Regions from separate parts of the Pseudoalteromonas luteoviolacea genome, predicted to be linked through region 2. Evidence: predicted binding sites of a transcription regulator. Region 2 holds the regulator's gene; each other region holds the start of a gene.
What was found. Region 2 encodes sigma-54, which starts transcription at its own class of promoters, with help from an activator protein. Its sites were predicted from a motif close to GTTGGCACGNNNNTNGNNT; they were not measured.
Positions count from the first base shown of each region.

Region 1: a site for sigma-54 is predicted at 2,020-2,038, ahead of S4054249_RS06800 (LruC domain-containing protein). Genes of this name have one in related genera too.
Region 3: a site for sigma-54 is predicted at 1,538-1,556, ahead of S4054249_RS16705 (flagellar assembly protein T N-terminal domain-containing protein). Genes of this name have one in related genera too.
Region 4: a site for sigma-54 is predicted at 2,206-2,224, ahead of S4054249_RS20300 (YggN family protein). Genes of this name have one in related genera too.

Region 1 is NZ_CP015411.1:1,560,256-1,565,135, forward strand. Features, by position in the region: gene S4054249_RS06800 (LruC domain-containing protein) at 1-1,982, opposite strand, end outside; gene S4054249_RS06805 (serine protease) at 2,266-4,560, opposite strand.
Region 2 is NZ_CP015411.1:4,421,152-4,426,031, forward strand. Features, by position in the region: gene kdsC (3-deoxy-manno-octulosonate-8-phosphatase KdsC) at 1-265, shown strand, start outside; gene lptC (LPS export ABC transporter periplasmic protein LptC) at 262-813, shown strand; gene lptA (lipopolysaccharide transport periplasmic protein LptA) at 800-1,333, shown strand; gene lptB (LPS export ABC transporter ATP-binding protein) at 1,330-2,055, shown strand; gene S4054249_RS19060 (RNA polymerase factor sigma-54) at 2,097-3,608, shown strand; gene hpf (ribosome hibernation promoting factor) at 3,635-3,922, shown strand; gene ptsN (PTS IIA-like nitrogen regulatory protein PtsN) at 3,925-4,380, shown strand; gene rapZ (RNase adapter RapZ) at 4,393-4,880, shown strand, end outside.
Region 3 is NZ_CP015411.1:3,911,993-3,916,872, reverse strand. Features, by position in the region: gene S4054249_RS16715 (FlgO family outer membrane protein) at 1-34, shown strand, start outside; tRNA gene S4054249_RS16710 (tRNA-Arg) at 208-282, shown strand; gene S4054249_RS16705 (flagellar assembly protein T N-terminal domain-containing protein) at 306-1,499, opposite strand; gene S4054249_RS16700 (LPP20 family lipoprotein) at 1,625-2,095, shown strand; gene flgN (flagellar export chaperone FlgN) at 2,165-2,593, opposite strand; gene flgM (flagellar biosynthesis anti-sigma factor FlgM) at 2,586-2,909, opposite strand; gene flgA (flagellar basal body P-ring formation chaperone FlgA) at 2,981-3,688, opposite strand; gene S4054249_RS16680 (chemotaxis protein CheV) at 3,829-4,761, shown strand; gene S4054249_RS16675 (CheR family methyltransferase) at 4,778-4,880, shown strand, end outside.
Region 4 is NZ_CP015411.1:4,775,158-4,780,037, reverse strand. Features, by position in the region: gene S4054249_RS20305 (PLP-dependent aminotransferase family protein) at 1-1,347, shown strand, start outside; gene S4054249_RS20300 (YggN family protein) at 1,381-2,169, opposite strand; gene S4054249_RS20295 (PA3496 family putative envelope integrity protein) at 2,516-2,698, shown strand; gene S4054249_RS20290 (c-type cytochrome) at 2,743-3,192, opposite strand; gene S4054249_RS20285 (S8 family serine peptidase) at 3,557-4,880, shown strand, end outside.

The DNA.
Region 1 (4,880 bases), 2.0 Mb from region 2:
GATGCGAACTCTGCAAACTGAGGGTATGCAATTGACATTTCAACACGCTCTTTTGGATGCTGCCAATCTGTATCAATAATCAATGCCCATGGTAAACCTGTGCCAGTTTGGAAGTACCCATTTGTTGATGATGTATCATCACCTTGGTCAAGATAGCTACTGTCAAATGCTTCTGTTGGCGCTTGGTTTTTCAGGTGTACTTCCCAACCGCGACCATTATTGCTGTCAACATATGGTCCGTGGTAATGACCATTTACTGCAAAAATGAATGGGTCTAACTTGTTTAGTGTCGCTACGTTGGCGTTGTAGGTGGTCGACAATGGCAGAGTTAGTTCAAATGGAATAGGCGCACGCTGAATATCACTGCAGCCTTCTTCTGTTCGGAAGAATTTACAGCCTTCCTGTGTAGGTACCATGTCTCTTGTGTCTGCGAAGATAACGGCGATGGCTTCATTTCTATTTGCTTCAAGCGGACTAGTCTGAGACTCTACGCCATCAACGATTAGCTTAATTTGTGACTCATTGACATGATTTCGAGCTATATCTTTAAAACGAAGTGCAAATGCATTGTGGTATCCTGCACCAACAGCAACCAATGCACCTTCCACTTTGTATCGTACGATTTGGTTACCAATTTGGCCAGTTGTTGCTCTATATCTTACAACCACATCATTGAAATCATAATCGCCTTTTTGCGGCCATAAGTCTTCAAATGCGGCGGTTTGCCAAGCTGTAGACGACTCAATTAGGCTGCTTGCAACCACAGAGACAGCAACATCTTCTACCTCGCCAGTATCCACTCCACCTGTTGGTGCGATATCTTGATTGTTTGATACTCTAAAGCGTGCCCATGTATTTCCTTCTACTGCATCGACTGGTACGGGGATTAATACGCGGTTTTCACCTGCCACACCTGAATATTCGCTAATGATGCGCTCGGATGATTGGAATTCACCATCTTGATTCCAGTCTATCCATGCATTAACGTAACCGTTTGTTGAGAGCGTAAATGAGATGAGGGCATCATATCCTGTTTCAATACTTGTAACGAAGCTAACACCATCGTCATCATCTTGCGCTTTTGGCAAATGCTCTGCGCTAACGCCATCACCGAAGTAAAGGTCTCCGGCTACGTGACGGGCACCATTTTCAGCTAAAGATGTACCGTAGCTCTCTGGTGCATCGCCATAGTCCATGGTAGGGTCTTCACTTTCATCAATGATTGGGGCGGTTGCACAGCGCGCGCCGTCATTGGAACCTGAACTAGGACCGTATGCGAACAGCTGTGTATCAGCAGGATCATTAATATTTACTTGATAGATATGGCCGTCTTGGTTACGGCTGATATAAAAATTATTGTCGATATCAAAATAGACTGCGCCAAACGTACCGGTCTGGCCAACATTGCCTAGTACTGCGCTCTCACCGGTTGTTGCATTGATACGGTGCAAATTACCATTGCTATCCACACTGTACGCCATACCAGCTTCGCCGTTGGGGGCGAACGCCATATCGAATATATTTAAATTGAGGTCACCACCATTGATGACACGCGTTGCCTGTAAATAGTCGTTGCTCGCTTCATCAAGCGACACGCGGTACAAACCGTATGAACTGCCTTTTCTGTAAACATAATAAGCGTTTTCGTGGATAGCAACGTCGCCTACGTAAAAATTAGTGTCAGGGAAACCAATGGTGTTTAAAGGTTCTAACGTATAGTCTTTGCCTACACGGCCAATGTCTTTGCGGCTGTAATCCCAACCATATAGGTATCGATCGTGGAGACTAAATCCAAATCCATTAAGCTTGTTGTTGGTGCCAACGCTTGGTGCGAACTCTGTATATGCACCAGATACTAAATTTACGCCAAAGATGGATGCTGTATTTCCTTGCACTAAAAATGCCTTAGAAGGGCAAGTATCGAAAGGTGCTGCGTTCACGCCTGCAGACAATAGGCACAAGCTCAATAGTTTGTATTTCATGATTTTCTCCAAGATGCAATTTTGCTGATTTAACTGATTGCAATCGCAGTGCCAATTTTAACTTTTTGATTTTATTGTGTTTTTTTATTTTCGATTTCGCGGGTTCTCAAAATGCAAAGCCATATCGAAATCAAAATCTCATTTTAGGAATGGGAAATACAAAGAGTATTAGGTTGAATAAAGTGCGTCTGTGAAGAAGGGGAGGCCATTGATTTTTGAGCACGCTAGATAAAAGAGTAAAAGCCGTTAAAAGGGGAAGGCTTTTACTCCATGAATATGAATTTTAGCTTTTAAATTCATCGCGCCTTAATCTAATAAGCAGCGCGAATATACACATACTGAAGATACCGAATGAACCACTGCTGCCTGAGTCATTATTTGACCGAGACGCGGGGGCGGTTACATTTATGTTCATCTCATGCGAGGCTGTGAGCCCATATGAGTCAGTCACAGTGAGTAAGAAAGTTAAGGTTTCATTTCGTGTGACTTGTGGGGCTGTGAATTTCAATTGATGACTATTTTGAGGAAGTGTGACTTGTGTTCCCGCGGTTTGTTTCCAAGCATAAGTCACTTCATCGTTGTCAGGGTCGGAAGACGTTGACGTAATTACGACTTCGTTGCCAACAGGTACAGTTTGTGTATCGCTCGCTAAAGTTACTTCAGGTGCTTTGTTTGCACGTATGTGCACAGTCACTTGTGTTGTGCTCGTGGCCTCATACTCATCAATGACCGTTACTTGATAGGTTTTAACTGTATCTACGGCTACTTTTTCAGCGGTGAGCTGCAATACGCTGTCTGTGACGATGATGTCATTTGGCGAATTTATATCACGCCATTGATAGGTTAAGTTATCACCTTCAGGGTCACTTGATTGGCTCGCGTTTAATTTAAAGCCTACCTCACTGCGCACTTCAACATTTGAGTGTTCAACAACCACTGTTGGTGCTTCATTTACAAAGGTGGTTGAAAAGTTGTAAATAGTGACATTATCACTCCCTTCAGAGGTGTCATACCCTTTGTTATATAAAATCGCAATCTGATTGCGACCGGCCTCTAGCTCAATGTTTATATTTGTTTTGGTCTCTTGGAGCCCACTGTCTCTAAGTAGTTGCTTGCCATTGTGGAAAATGTCTACAAAGTCATCATACTTTTCACTAGAAACAAGGTAGTCAAAACTCACTGCGCTGATATGTAAATTGTCTATATCAGCCGTTATGTAGGTTTTTTGCCAAGCTAGTTTATGGTTAGGGTCGTCTGAATTATCTATCATATCTCCGCTAACTAAGACTTTTTCTCCATCGTTAGTGGTTGCTGTATACCAGTTCGCTTCTCCACCCGTTGACCATTCAATGTGTGCTGGGCTTGATAGGTGTTGATTGACATCTTCTTCGATTGCTCGGGTTTTGTAAAAATTTAAATATTCAGAGTAGCTTGTCTCCATAGGTGCGCTTATATCGACATATACTTTATAAGTGCTATGGTCATATTGCTCAGGTAGCTGAGCTTTAAATTGACATGTTTGTTGCGGTTCCAGTGTCAGGTTAGGGCAGTTTTTCTCAATTAATTCAACATTTGTTGGATTTGGGTCAAGCAATGAGGGGTCCGAATCATCAGGAAATCGCAAGTTTGTAATTGTAACCGGTGTGTTGAGCGTGTTGGTGAATTCGCCTGTTATAACCGTTGGCGCCTCTGCTCTGATGAAAGCATGTTGGCTCTCAGTCTCAAAGCCAAACTCAATTGTTCGTCCAAATAACCAATCAGATACATTTGCTACATCAGCAAATACACCTGGCTTATTAGGCGCACCGCATTGAATGCCCCAGCTAACGACGCCAACTTGTATCCATTCATCTTCTTTTTTGACGATAAGTGGACCCCCGCTGTCACCATTGCAAGGGCTTTTATCTCCAGCCTCAACCCCTGCACACATCATGGAGTCAGTTATGTCACCATCATAATGCGCTGCATCATTACAAATTTCGTTCGGGACATATTGTAAGTCAACTTCTTGAAGTTTGCTGGGGGTGTTTCCGCCATAGCTTAAGCGTCCCCATCCCATCACTTTAAGCGTTTCGCCTGCTACTAAGTTACTGCGAATGTCTGAATTGGCAAGTTTAATTGGTGTGATGTTTTCTACCGGGCGGTCAAGTTCTAAAATGGCAATGTCATAAGCTTGTTCGTTGTCAAAAACCCAATCGTAACTATCGTGCATATGCACACGCATCACTTGATAGGTTTGCCATTGTGCTTGGTCATTTAAGTCATGCCCTTCAAATTTAACGGTGAATGACTCAGTGTAACCTCTTTTTACACAGTGAGCTGCGGTGAGCACTTTATTATCACCAATAAAAGAGACTCCACAATTATGCACACCATTTTTTTGCAAACTACCAATAAATGGGTAGGCAAAGGGGGTTGTCTCATTGCCACCAACGATATACGGAGTAATCTCCATAGAAGATTGTGTTGTGTTGTATGTGCTAGGCGAAATTACAGGAGAATTTTTTTCAATCGCATTACTGATGGCTGGGGCAATCGCAGTCACGAGAAGAAGCAATCCTTTCAACTTAACGAGCATTTTTAGTCCTATTTTCTGATTGAATTATATACTTAATGAAACTCTTAGAATATGGCTTATATGAGAACGGAATTGTTAAAAAATGTTGCCTTTTGTGTGTTTTTTGTTGTCGTATATAATAACGTTGTGTTTTAAATAATTGAAGTGATAGTTCTAATTATTGTAATTTATTCGTTTTTTAGTTGTAATTTATTCGTGCTTTAGTTGTTGTTTATTTTGTGGTTAGGGTGTAGTTTTTTTTTGAAAAAGTGCTTATATGCAGCATAGGAACAATAAAAAGTGAATAGGGTAATAATACTGGGTCCTAGTAAATAAAGCGA
Region 2 (4,880 bases):
TAAAGTCCAAGCTTATGAAGAATTAAAAAATAATTTAAATTTAACTGATGAGCAAATTGCATATATCGGTGATGATGGCCCAGATATCCCTGTCATGCAACAGGTCGGTTTCGCTGTGGCCGTAGCAGATGCGCACCCACTGGTAAAAAACCTGGCTCATTATACAACCTTAATGCCAGGTGGATTTGGCGCGGTAAGAGAGTTAACAGACTTACTTATGCTCAGCCAAGGCAATGAGCTTCTCTCTAAAGGAAGCAGTACATGACTAATTTACGGGTGATTTTACTCGTATTGTTCAGTGCAACTATGTTGTGGCTATGGTATCCATTTTTGACCCAAACAGAGCAGCCTGCACAACCTGAAGAGACAATTGCCAAACCGGACTATGTTGCTATTGATTTGAAACAAACCTCCTTTGCCGAAAACGGGCAATTGAGTTATCAGATCACAGCACAAAGAATGGAGCTATATCAGGAGCTTGGATTCAGCCACTTTGAAGTACCCATTTTTGTTTTACATAATGGACAGCACAATTGGCAGCTCACTGCCAATGAAGCGACTTTGTATGAAAATGATACTTTGATTTTAGAAGGCAATGTTAAAGCAACCAATTTAAATGATGCAGCTATGATCACGCACATAGATGCAGACAACCTCCGGCTTGAAATTACGAACCGGATGATGCGCTCAGAACAACCCGTGATCATAACAGGGCCTAATGTAACCATTACAGGTAAAGGGCTAATCGCCGATCTCAATATTGAGGTTATTGAACTAATCAACCACACTGAAACGATTTATGATAAGCAATAAATTAAGTGCAACCATACTATTAACTTGTGCCATAGGGCTACTTTCGCCAAGCGTGTTCGCTAATAATAACCCTGAGCAAGTCATCATCAGTTCGGGAAAACAACAAGCGCAACTACAAACTAATATTGGCGTTTTTGAAGAAAACGTAGAAATTATTCATGGCCAAAGAAAAATTTTTGCCGACAGACTTGAGGTGCACCGCAGAGAAGACCTCGGCGAAAACAAACAATTATTAGTAGCAACAGGCTCTCCGGCAATTTTCCAAGAACGACAAACTGACGGTAGTTTATTGAAAGCCAGTGCAAATGAGGTCCGCTACGACGTCGCGAATCGATTATTGACCATCAAAGGTAATGCAGAAATTAGTCAATCCGGTCAGAAGATTTCTGCCCAAGAGATCCTCTATGATATGGAAAAGCAATTAATTAGTGCGCAAAAGGCAAATGAAGAAGGTAAACGTGTAAGAACTGTTTTACTCCCAGTTGAAAAAGAGCAAGACGGAACCAAGGAGCCACAGTGAGTACACTAAAAGCGACGGCACTGGCCAAAAGTTACAAAGGCAGGCAAGTAGTAAAGAATGTTGAGCTAAGTGTTGAAGCAGGTAGCATTGTTGGTTTACTGGGCCCAAATGGTGCCGGTAAAACAACTACGTTTTATATGATTGTCGGCCTAGTCCCCAGCGATAAGGGCGCTATTCATATTGACGAGCAGGACATTACGCTACTGCCAATGCACAGCAGAGCCCGTTTAGGTATTGGTTATTTACCACAAGAATCTTCAATCTTTAGAAAGTTAACCGTCTATCAAAATTTAATGGCGATCCTTGAAACGAGAAAAGACCTCAACAAGATTGAACGCGAAAGAATATTAAATGAATTACTTGATGAATTTAACATTCAACATATTCGTTCAAGCTTAGGTATGGCACTCTCTGGTGGTGAGCGTCGTCGCGTTGAAATTGCTCGCGCTTTAGCCGCTGATCCAAAATTTATTCTATTAGATGAGCCTTTTGCTGGCGTTGATCCCATTTCAGTGTTAGATATAAAGAAAATTATTGAGCATTTAAAAAACCGTGGGATCGGCGTTTTGATCACAGATCACAATGTACGTGAAACATTAGATGTATGTGAGAAGGCATATATTGTTTCCCATGGCGAATTAATTGCTTCAGGTAGCCCTGAACATGTTTTAGCGGATCAAACCGTTCGAGATGTCTACTTAGGCGAACAATTCAGGCTATAGTTAAGAACAAGCGTAACAACGAAAAGGATTGTTAGAGATACATGAGGCAATCGCTACAGCTGCGCATGGGGCAGCAATTAACAATGACACCACAATTGCAACAAGCAATCCGCTTGCTGCAACTGAGCACATTAGACCTCCAGCAAGAAATTCAAGAAGCACTGGACAGCAATCCTTTATTGGAAGTAGAAGAAAACGAACAAGAGTCTTTTGAAAATGGTCTAGATAAAACCCATGAACAGGCACAAACAACGGATAAATCGGAATCAAATACTGAAGAACAGGTAGAAACGCAGCTCAGTGATTATGAGCAAGACACAGACACGGCACTCAATAAAGAGACACTCAGTGATGAGATGGCAATGGATGTCACATGGGATGAATATATCAGCGCTGCGCCTGTAAGCTCGTCTGGGCCTATGCCTGAAGATGAAAGTGTCTATCAAGGTCAAACAACCGAAAGCCTTCAAGAGTATTTGATGTGGCAATTAGAATTAACACCTTTTAGTGCGACAGACCGACTTATTGCGCTGTCTATTGTTGAGGGGGTTGATGATTCAGGTATTTTAACCGTCTCTTGTGAGGATATTCTAGAGAGCTTAAACAAAGACAATGACCAAGAGCTTATTGAGCTCGATGAAATTGAAGCCGTATTGAAGCGGATTCAACTGTTTGATCCTGTTGGTATCGCCGCTCGCAGCCTTCAGGAATGCCTGATTGTTCAATTAAATCAGTTTGCATCTGATACTCCTTGGCTCGAGCAAACTAAACAGGTCATTGATGAGCACATCGATCTATTAGCAAATCGTGATTATCGTACTATCATGAAGAAAACAAAGCTCAAAGAAGGCGAGCTTAAAGAAGTGATGACGTTAATTCACAGTTTAAACCCCAAGCCAGCTGCCAGTATTGTGCAAGAAGAGGCTGATTATGTGATACCTGATGTCTCTGTTAAAAAGATAAAAGGTCGCTGGGTCGTTGAACTAAACCCTGATTCGATGCCTAAAATCAGAGTGAATGATCACTATGCAGCGATGTCACGCTCGGTAAAATCCAGCAGTGACAGTCAGTTTATTCGCTCACATTTACAAGAAGCCAAATGGTTTATTAAAAGCTTAGAAAGCAGAAATGAAACTTTAATGAAAGTTACTAATTGCATTGTTCAACAACAACAGGCATTCTTTGAACATGGCCCTGAGGCAATGAGACCTATGGTACTCAATGATGTTGCTGAAATGGTTGATATGCACGAGTCGACAATTTCTCGGGTAACAACGCAAAAATATATGCACACGCCTCGCGGCATTTATGAATTGAAATACTTCTTCTCGAGCCATGTTAGTACCGAGAACGGTGGTGAATGCTCTTCGACAGCAATTCGAGCGCTCATCAAAAAGCTAATCGCTGCAGAAAACTCAGCTAAGCCTTTAAGTGATAGTAAAATTGCAGATGTATTAGCAGATCAAGGTATTAAGGTGGCAAGACGTACTATTGCCAAATACCGAGAGTCTTTGGCTATTCCACCGTCTAATCAACGTAAAAGCTTGATTTAGACGTAACAAAAGAAGGAAAAATGCTTATGCAACTAAATTTAACTGGTCGCCATGTAGAAATTACCGATTCATTAAGAGACTACGTAACAAGTAAGTTTGCGAAGCTAGAAAGGCATTTTGATCACATAAACAATGTACATGTAATCTTAGATGTCGAGAAACTCATACAAAAAGCAGAAGCGACGTTACATGTTAATGGAGGCGAGCTTTTCGCTTCAACAGAACATAGAGACATGTACGCAGCCATAGACGGCTTAATTGATAAACTGGATAGGCAAGTCATTAAACATAAAGAGAAGCTAACTCGACACTAATCATGAAACTTAGCACACTAATTTCCGAGGACTGTAGCAAAGCTGCGGTCCTTTTTAATAGTAAAAAAAGAATACTCCAATATATCAGTGAACTGGCTCAACAAAAAATTCCAAACGCCAATCAGCACGATATTCTTGAAGCTCTCCTCAATCGCGAAAAATTAGGTAGCACAGGCATAGGTAAAGGCATTGCTATTCCCCATGGCCGGTTATCAGGTCTCAATGACGTTGTTGCCATTTTACTCGTAAATCAACAGGCTATTCCTTTTGACGCTTATGATGATCGCAGTGTAGACATATTTGTAGCACTCATCGTACCAGATGGTGAAAATAAACAACATTTAGAGACCTTAGCAAGTATCGCTGGTAAACTAAATGATAAACATTTTTGTAAGCGACTTAGGCAAGCGAGTAACGACAACGAGCTTTACCAAGTCCTTGTTGAGTTTGATAAATAATAGGAATTAACCGTGGAGCTCATAATTATCAGTGGCCGTTCTGGCTCAGGTAAATCTGTTGCATTAAGAGTATTGGAAGACTTAGGTTATTACTGCGCTGATAATATTCCGGTCAATCTCTTACCTGCATTGGTTCGCAGTGTTTCTGACAGTTATAACAAAATCGCCGTCAGTATCGACGTGAGAAACCTACCAAAAGAACAACAAGAATTTCACGATATTTTAGAGTACTTACCTGGATTTGCGAAGCCACAGGTATTTTATCTAGACTGTGACGACCAAACACTGATTAAGCGTTTTTCAGAAACTCGCCGATTACACCCCCTGTCATTAAATGACCTTCCGCTTGATTTAGCTATTAAACAAGAAAAGAATTTGCTCGAAGTATTGATCCGACGAGCCGATGTAACCATAGATACAACGGATTTAAGTGTGCATCAATTAGCTGAAAGTGTTCGTGAGAAAATATTGGGTCAAAAAGACAAACAGCTAATAATCAC
Region 3 (4,880 bases), 510 kb from region 2:
ACTCCACCCAAGCGCGACAGTTACGTATAAATAGTATATCTATTGGGCTATGCTCAGTGTGGCCCATTCTTTTTTTCCATGTTGAACCAACGATTGCAGGCTCGTTAATGTGGTTTTACAGATTAAATTGCTTGTCATAGATAGTGTTCCACTGTTATAAATATAATAGCGTAAACAATTGCTTATCATATTTTGGCACAGAAATGTGTCCCCGTAGTTTAATGGATAAAACGGGGCCCTCCTAAGGCTTTGATGTAGGTTCGATTCCTACCGGGGACGCCAAGTTGCCACACAACCCTTAACAGTTATAAAGCAAAATCTTCACTTGGTGTAATAATAAGCTCAACGATGTCGTTGATTTGAATGTTATTCATTGGCCTACTTTGAATGTTTTTCGCAATGGCATTTTGCGCATTCACTTGTGTGACCTTAACACGATTAATGGTTTGGATACTGCGTGTGAAAAATTTATTTCTTTCACCAGCGACATCACTGCGATGGGCAATACTTAATTCTTGACCCACTTTTAACCCATGTGCACTTCCCAAGTTAATAACTAACTGATCCTGGTCTTTGTGGAGTATCTTCCCTCGAGTTGGTAAACAGGCAAATGCTTGGTTAAGGTCTTGGGCGAGGCTATTAAACACGCCTTGAATGCGTTTACCATAATCTGTATGCCAAAAGGTATCACTATACACATCGACAATTTTGGTTTTTTCATAAGGCCAAATACCGGTCACACTGTAGTGTTGCTGCCACACTTTGTCCTTGCTGATGGCATCAAAAGCGGCAAAGTCAATTTTAAAGCTTCTGACATATTCATCATTTTGCCAAAAGGCGTAGTCACTATTTAACTTATGCGTATTAGCAAGATCGGTGATTTGACTGAGTAAGACATATTGACTATTACTGGCAGAAGTTAAGCTCTCAATTAACTGTGCGTTGTAATCAAAGTTCTGTGAAAAGAAAGCACGAACATTAATGTTCTTATCAATAAAAGGGATTGGCTTGACCGTCATATTTCGCTGCATCAAAGTTTGATACATGCGCTCGCTGGCCGATTTATGAATGTCAAAAATTTGACCTAGTCTAGCATGATGCGGTTGTATTAATTGACTTTGAGTGACGGTGATCTGTTTATGGAACGACTCTTCTGGGCATTGCTGCTGTTTAGGGAAAATATCTAAATGCAGAGTCACGCTCATCACGCCGTCTTGAGTATTTTCTGAGACTAGGTTTATCTCTTGTATCTCACCATGACTTTTAATTTTAATATGATCTTGCGCGAGGACACCATCAGCCAGCGTTTGCACGCTAGATACTGTGGCGCCAGAGAAGATTAGAGCTTGGGTAATGGCATCTTGCACTGCCTCTTGTCGTGCTGCTGCTCGATCACTGGTGTATGCATTAGCATACCCTGTCACTTCAAACCATTCAGCTTGGGCACTAAAGCTCAGTAAACAGGCAGTGATGGCTGTACTACTTACTCTATTCATCATTCAATACCGTATCAAAATTTTGTCTATTATGTTTAGAGGAGCAAGTCCTATGCCAACAGTATTGGCTTAATTTGTGCATATCAATCGTTCTAAAGGCAAACTTTGTAATTAGGAGTCGATATCATATGCGTGGGTTATTTAAAATTAGCAAAATTCTCGCCATTGGTGTAGCCGTTGGTTTAACAGGGTGCAGCTCAATTATCGACAAGCATGTAGAGTATAGCTACGTACAACCAGATAGTTACCCGGTATTAAAAGCGATAGGTTATGCACCGTTGCAAGCGCAACCTGGAGCAACCGACAGCGAAAAAATGCTCATGGCCATAAAAGTATCCAAGTTGGAGGCATATCGAGAACTTGCTGAGCAAGTATATGGTCACCAATTAAATGCGACTACAACCGTGCGTGGCGTTATTGCACAAAATGATGGGTTGCGCAGCCAAGTTCAGGGCGTCATTAGAGGTGCACGTGTTTTAAAATCTTATGCGGTAGGAGATATTTACACCACTGAGCTGGAGCTAGATATGAAGACTGTTTATGATTTGTATATTGGCCAAGTGAAGCCGAAAAAGATACAAAGAGTGACCTATTATTAGTGGATATGACGATTAGCAGACACAAAAAAGCACGATATGTACCGTGCTTTTTTGAAATTAGATAAATGATTATGCTTTCAAATTTTTAACTATCTCGCCAACGTTTTCTACCACATTGCCTTCTTCTGTGTAAGTTGTAGACATGGGTCTACCTATGAGAATTTCTTTGAGCTCCCGAACCGTCATATGTGCTAAGTGGGCCGCTTTTGCATTCACTTCATTTTTGTTTTTACACTTTATCAGCAATAGTTCTATTTGCTCAGTCAGAGGCATTACATCAGGGTTTTGAAACAACTCTTTAGGATAGGTCGACAGATCTTTGTCTGTTTTTTGAATACTATTCAAAAAGGTAATTTTTTGCCGTGCAATATCTTTCAAGCCTTCACCATTTCTGGCGCTAAGCGCGTCCAACTCTTCGTCCAGAAGCTGGGTCAAAGCTTCTAGAGAGGTAATTTGCGCTGTTAACTGCTGTACACACAGCTCAACTGTTTTATCCATACAAATCAAATTCAAATGCAGCTATGTTTTTAGCAAGCTTCTCAGCATCAACTTGGTATTTACCTTCAGCAATTGCTTTTTTGAGCTCTTCCACTTTTTTGCTATCAAATGCTGGGGCTTGTTGCGCTTTATCTTGCAAGCCTTTAAGTTGTTGCGCCTGTGGTGTTAGGCTGACAGAGTCCGCAGCGGCTTTTTGCTGTGCCGCTGGTTTAGTTGCTGTATTGTTTGCATCATTTCTTTGCAATTCAGCACGTTGTTGCTTAATATTATTAGCAACATTGTTCGGCTGATTTTGACCGTTAATGTTATTAACCATGATAGTGACCCATATAAATAGTTGTTTCAGTCTTATTATCGACCATTCCACTACTAACTTTAGCAAAAATTTTAAATATTGACTGCAACGGAATCAACATCTTTTACTCTTGCCCGTATAGTTTTTCCTGATTTTATGTTTTTCACTCTTATTTGCTCACCCAGATTGCCGTCTTGCAGCGCTATTCCTTGCGTTTTAATCGCAAAATGCGCGTTACCTGCCAAGATTATGACTGAGTCCCCTTTGCACACCATACAAATATGCCGCAAATTAATTGCTTTGTCGGCTTGAATTCGACGTTTGGTTTTACTGCCCACCAGCATATCAATGGTATCAATGTTTGAGGCGCGAACAAAATGTTTAGGGCGCATCGCAACTTTTAAGTCCTCGCGTTTTAACACTGTACCTTTATCAAGTTGCTGTGTGGTGACAATCACTGGGTATAAAGTTTCAATTTTTACATGCACAAACTGTACCCAGCTGCGTTTATCGTTACATCTAACTTGTACTGTGACTTGGCGATTAAATGGTGGTGCGGCTTTAGAGGTAACTTTTAAGGGCGTCAGACAGCGTCTGCTGGGGATCCGTGCATCAAGTGGCAATGCGGAAATTGTGAGTTTTCCTTTTGGGTCCTCTGCGCTATGCTCTTGCACATACTTTATTGCGAGTTCCTGAACTTTTGATGGCTCATAGGTGTGAGCATATACAGGCTGCTTGGCTAAAAAGTATACCAGAATGAGAAAGAATTGAACTGCAATTGTATTTTTTAACAAACTCATGATGTTTCGACTATGCTTATGGGGTGAAACAAGGTATAAAGATTTTGCGTGAATTGCTTCACCGCTTCAAGGGCAACTTTGAATGCTATATAACAAGCAAACATTGTTCCGATAAGCTGTATTTTGAGTAGGAGAATGAAATGGCAGGTATTTTAGACTCAGTTAACCAACGAACTCAGTTGGTGGGTCAAAACCGACTTGAACTATTACTCTTTCGTTTGAAGGGGCGGCAACGCTTCGGTATCAATGTTTTTAAAGTGAGAGAAGTACTTCAATGTCCACCTCTTACTGCTATGCCAAAATCAAATTCTTATGTGCGAGGTGTTGCACATATTCGCGGGCAAACTATTTCCGTCATTGATATGTCTTTGGCCGTTGGTGGTCCACCTATCGAAGATATTAAAAATTGTTTCGTGATTATCGCGGAGTACAACCGATCTGTGCAAGGTTTCCTCGTGGGTGCGGTTGAGCGTATCGTAAATATGAACTGGGAACGCATTATGCCACCACCATCTGGTGCTGGTAGGTATTCTTATGTGACTGCCGTAACAGAAATAGAAGAAGAGTTGGTTGAAATCTTAGATGTAGAGAAAATACTGAATGAGATTTGCCCAATTAATACAGAAGTCAGCGAAGAAATTGTCGCTGATGGTGAGATGCAAAAAGACCTCGGTGAACGTATTGTATTCATTGCCGATGACTCTGCAGTTGCACGAAATCAGGTGAAACGTGCACTTGAGCCGTTAGGAGTGCAAACGGAGCTAGCTAAAAATGGTAAAGAAGCGCTTATTAGGCTAAAAGAAATTGCTGAAGTTGATTGCCAAAACGACATTACGGAACGTGTTGGGTTATTAATATCCGATGTTGAAATGCCTGAGATGGATGGGTATACATTAACCGCGGAAATTAAAGCTGATCCTAAATTAGCACCTTTGCATGTTATCTTGCATACTTCACTCAGTGGTGTATTCAATCAGGCAATGATTGAAAAAGTTGGTGCAGATGACTTTATTGCCAAATTCAACCCAGATGAACTGGCTTCGGCAGTGAAAAAATGGGTACATTGTGATTAATAAGTGGTGGTAAACATTGGAAAATAAACATTTAGAGCAAAGCGAGTACGATCAGTTTCGCACCTTTTTAGAGCAGCAGTGTGGTATTGTACTTGGTGACAATAAGCTTTATTTGGTCA
Region 4 (4,880 bases), 350 kb from region 2:
CCATCCTTACGCAAACTGGCGATGCAGTTGTCAGTGAGCATTCCTACGGTGAAGCAAGCTTATTATCATTTGGAGGGGCAGGGGCGAATTTACTCGAAAGAAAAGTCGGGGTATTTCTTATCTGATGCGGAACAAAATGCCTTACCAAGGCGTTGTCAATTGCCAATCAACCCAACTGAAGTGAACAAGCAGTCGTTAATAGAGCAAGTCTATGAAGGCATACATGCGCCACATCAGGCCAAATTTGGTATTGCTAACCCTGTCACGGCCATGAGTGATGAGGCTGTATTGGCAAAATTGATGCGCAGTACGTTAAAGCAAGCTGGTGAGCAAATTCTACAATATGGGGCGATGGATGGGCTGATGGAGCTCAAGCAGCAAATTGTGCAGCGTTATTTGCGTATGGGCTTATCTGTATCGTTGGACGATATTGTGATCACCAATGGTGCTCAAGAAGCTTTGGCCATCGCATTACAGTGTGTGACACAGCCAGGTGATGTGGTTGCGATTGAGTCCCCTTGCTACTTTGGCATTATAGAATTGATAGAAAATCTTGGCCTCAGAGCGTTGGAGATCCCAGTGTGCCCTGATGATGGCTTGTGGCTTGAAGACTTAGCCAAGGCGCTCACTCAGCACGATGTCAAAGCCTGTGTTTGTTCAACCAGTATTAATAACCCAATTGGCAGTGCTATGCCTGAAAACCGACGTCAGAGCTTGTTAAAGATGTTGGTAGAGCGTGATGTAATACTTATCGAAGATGACGTAAATGGTGATTTACACTTTACCAAACATCGCGCAAAACCCGCTCAGTTTCATGCAAAGCCGGGCCAGGTGATCACTTGTGACTCATTTTCTAAAACGGCTGCGCCGAGTTATCGTATCGGCTGGATGCTAGCCCCTGGATACGTGCAAAGAGCAAGGCGTTTTAAACGCGCATTAAGTTGTTCTTCATCACTGATAAACCAATGGGTGCTAGCTGAATACTTGGCTTCAGGCGCTTATGACCGACACATAAAAAAACTGCGTTTGAGGTTGCAAGAAAATAAGCAGAAGATGCTGTGTTGTATTCGCCGCTATTTTCCAGAGCAAACACGCATCAGCGACCCTAGAGGGGGTTGCGTTGTATGGGTAGAATTAGAGCCACAGTTTGATGGTGGCAAATTGTTTAATCGAGCGATTGCTGAAGGTATCAGTTTGGCACCTGGGCAGTTGTTCAGTGCTTCAGAGCGGTTTCAAAATTGTATTCGATTAAGTTATGGGCAGCCTTGGCATGAAATCCATGAAGTAAGCTTAAAAAGGCTAGGGGAGTTAATTACTATGATGATGAGCGATGAGAGCGAGCCTTAATAAGCGCTCGCTCAAAGAGTTGAAAATGAGTTGTTAATATTGATTTTGGCGCATTAATGCGTACCCAGATAAGGTAGGTATTGAATGGGATAATCTAGCCTCTTGTTGTGCGATTTGTGTAAATTGTTGGCAAAGGGCATCTGCGCGAGCTTCGAGTTGGTCTGCTTGTGCAGTGACTCGTTGTTCTATGTTTTCACCCATTTGCTCCATGCGTTGCTCAAATGTGTTGATATCGCCATTGGTATTTTTCATTTCAGAGCCCAGAGAAATCAGCAATGTACCAATTGATTCAAACATGGCGCTTTTCACTGCACTTTCTATTCTAGATTCAAACTCATGACCAAACCTTTCTCCAAAATTGTCCATGGTTTGCTCTCCCATAACGAAGCTGCCATCTTGGTAAAAAGTATTGTGTACTTCCTCGTTTAACTCCTCTAATACACCAGACAGCTCATCAAGGCTGTGTAAATTAAACGTCGTCGCTACCTCATCCAGGGCAACACCTGCAAGGGTGACAGCCTCTGTAGCCACTTCAGCAACTTTGGGAAGCTCAACACGTAATGTGTCTGCATAATTGGAGAGTGCTTGTTGTTGCTCAGGTGTCACAGTAATTGTTTGGCCATTGATAAGTAGATTACCATCGGCAGTGATCAGCATATGTTGGTTGTTGGCTTGTGTGATTGATACATCTTCTGGGGAAATTTTTACATCGTTTTGAAACTGTAACTGACAGTCATCATGAGTAATAGAAAAGTGATGGTCTGTGTGTGCGTAAGCAGATGCAGAAGATAAAATAGCGATAGATAATAATGTTGTTTTCATGGCATGGTTCTTTTTTTGTTGATGATATAGAGTAATAACCAAATATAATGCCAACTATAAAAAGCTATAATTATCAGTTTCTTATGTTTTTATTTTGGTCTCACTGCTGATTCATTTAACGATATTTAACTAAATTTTAGTTTTTCTGATGAATATTTAGCATGATTAGTTTTTTCAATCGTGACGATAAAAATCATTCACTGTCAAAGTGCCCTATTTCAAGCTAAATACTTTATTAGCTTTGGTGTAATTTTTCGTAGCAATTGTTTCTATGACGGATGCCGACCAGTAGGCTCAGATATCCGTGTTTATAAAGTTAAACTCTTTATGTAAATAGGAGCTTATCATGGGTAAAACATATTCCTATGATCCATTGGGTGATGAATATCAAGATGATTTAGGTGCGTTAAACGAGAAGGATGTGAATCAGCAGCGGCAGAAAGTCAGGAAAAAATTAGATGAATATTTGGAGCAAAAAAAGCTGCGACGGCATCTCGGTGATGACGACTTTGATTTTTTAGATGATTGATGGTTAATAGAGCGCATAAGCATGCGCTCTATTAAAGCGCATTGCTAGTCTTTAAATGACTTATGGCAATCTTTGCATCCTTTTGCCCAATTTCTAAAGGCCGGTGCAATCACTTTTTTATCACCTGATTCTGATGCGATGGCCAGTGCTTGTGCATATTCGGCAAAGTCAGCGGCTTTCTTATCAAAGGTGGCTCTGTCGCTCCAAATACTAGGTAGTGCGCTCGTATTCCCTTTGTCTGATCCTGTTACAAATGCTTCCCAAGGCATACTCGAAAGCTGCGCAGCATTGTGGGCGCGTTGCTTAAAGCGTTCTGCGTCAAACGGCACTTTTCCTTTAAGCATGTCACCCATATCGCCAATCTGATACCGGATCAGTTGAAAGGCTGCTTTACGGTATTCGATGGCGTCTTCCTTCTCTTCAAACATGGAATCGGCTTGTACTTGAAGGCTGATACCTGCAAGTAAAGTTAATAATGTTAATGACTTCTTCATTAATTGCCCCTTAAATAATTAATTCCTTACCTTTTTAAGGGTTTCTATATTATTTAGCAAGGTTCTGAGGCTAATGGTGGGGATATTTTCAGCCATTGAAAATAGTTTGTTGCTTTTTTAGGTCCTATTAAAAGCTTCTGTTTACAGTAAATTTATTTTAATTCCATTTACTTTCTTTTACATAACATTTTCCTTAATAAAAACATTGCTTTATGAAGTTGAATAAATTTAAAGTTCAAAAAATGTAACTTAATTGTATTTCCATTATTGCAATTAACCATGTAGTCACATTATATTGATGAATGATTCTACTCTCTTAAATATAAATAAACACCGAATTAAACAACAAGTCCTAGGGGAAACTATGGCCAAGTATTCATTTAAAGCGACAGCGGTAGCTATGGCTGTCTCAGGTGCGCTAACTGCAGCAGCAGTCAATGCTGCGACAGTAGATACGCATCATCGCGCATTTAATACCGAAATCTCTAAAGTTGACCAAGCAGAACTGCAAGAAAATCGTGCAGAAGCGTTCTTGGTAATTTTAAAGCAAGACACTGCAGCAGACTTAATGGCGCGCGGTAACTACTCAGTTAACGACGCACGTACAATGGTTACTGATGTTGAGTTGTTACAGACGTCTGTTAAGCGTGATTTAGCGGCGCTGAACGCAGATATTAAAGTTGTTGGCTCAACGAAGTTACTCGCATCAACACTTATCGTAGAAGCCTCTGATGAAGCGCTTGCGCAGATTAAAAAGAATAAAAGCGTAGAGCGTATCCTGCCGTTATACGATTACGAGTTACACGTAGCTGATGCAAATAATTACATCAAAGCAGCGCCAGTCAACTTAGCTGGTTTTACTGGTAAAGGTCAAAAAGTAGCAGTATTAGATACTGGTATCGATTACACACACCAAGTATTTGGTGGTGCAGGTACTAAAGATGCTTATGAAGCTGCACAGGCAGATCCGCGTGCAGTAGAATGGCCACAAGGTCAGGTGAAAGGCGGTTATGATTTTATGCGTAACGACCCGGATCCAATTGAAAGTGATCCTAACTTCCCTGATCCGACAAGCCCAGATGACGGTGCTTCTAGCCACGGTACATCTGTATCTCACTCAGTAACCGGTATTGCACCAGACGTTGAACTATATGTTTACTCTGTATGTGGTGGTGGTTGTCCTTTCGCAGCTCAGCTTGGCGCTTTAGAAGCGGCTATGGATCCAAATGGCGACGGTGACATCAGCGATCGCGTTGATGTAATTAACATGTCACTCGGTGGTGAGTTTGGTTCGACTGACCGCGAAGAAGGTACTCAGTTCCTTATCCATCAAGCAGTTAAAATGGGCACTAACGTTGTTATCTCTGCGGGTAACGATGGTAACCACCCATTCCGTATCGGTGGTCCAAGTACAACACCAAATGCACTTTCTGTAGGTGCAATGGGTCACCCAACGTTGAATGAGCTATTTGCACTAGGTACTATCAGCGGTGAGTCTGTTGAAGTAGGTACTGCAAGCTTTGGTCCGCAAGACCCGTTCTCGTTCTCAAACGAAGACACTGAAATTGTTTATCCTGAAACAAACCAAAATGGGTGTGACCTACCTGATCCGAATGACGCAGATGGCGCGTTAAATCCATTCGAAGGTATGGACTTCACAGGTAAGGCTGTACTTATCGACCGTGGTG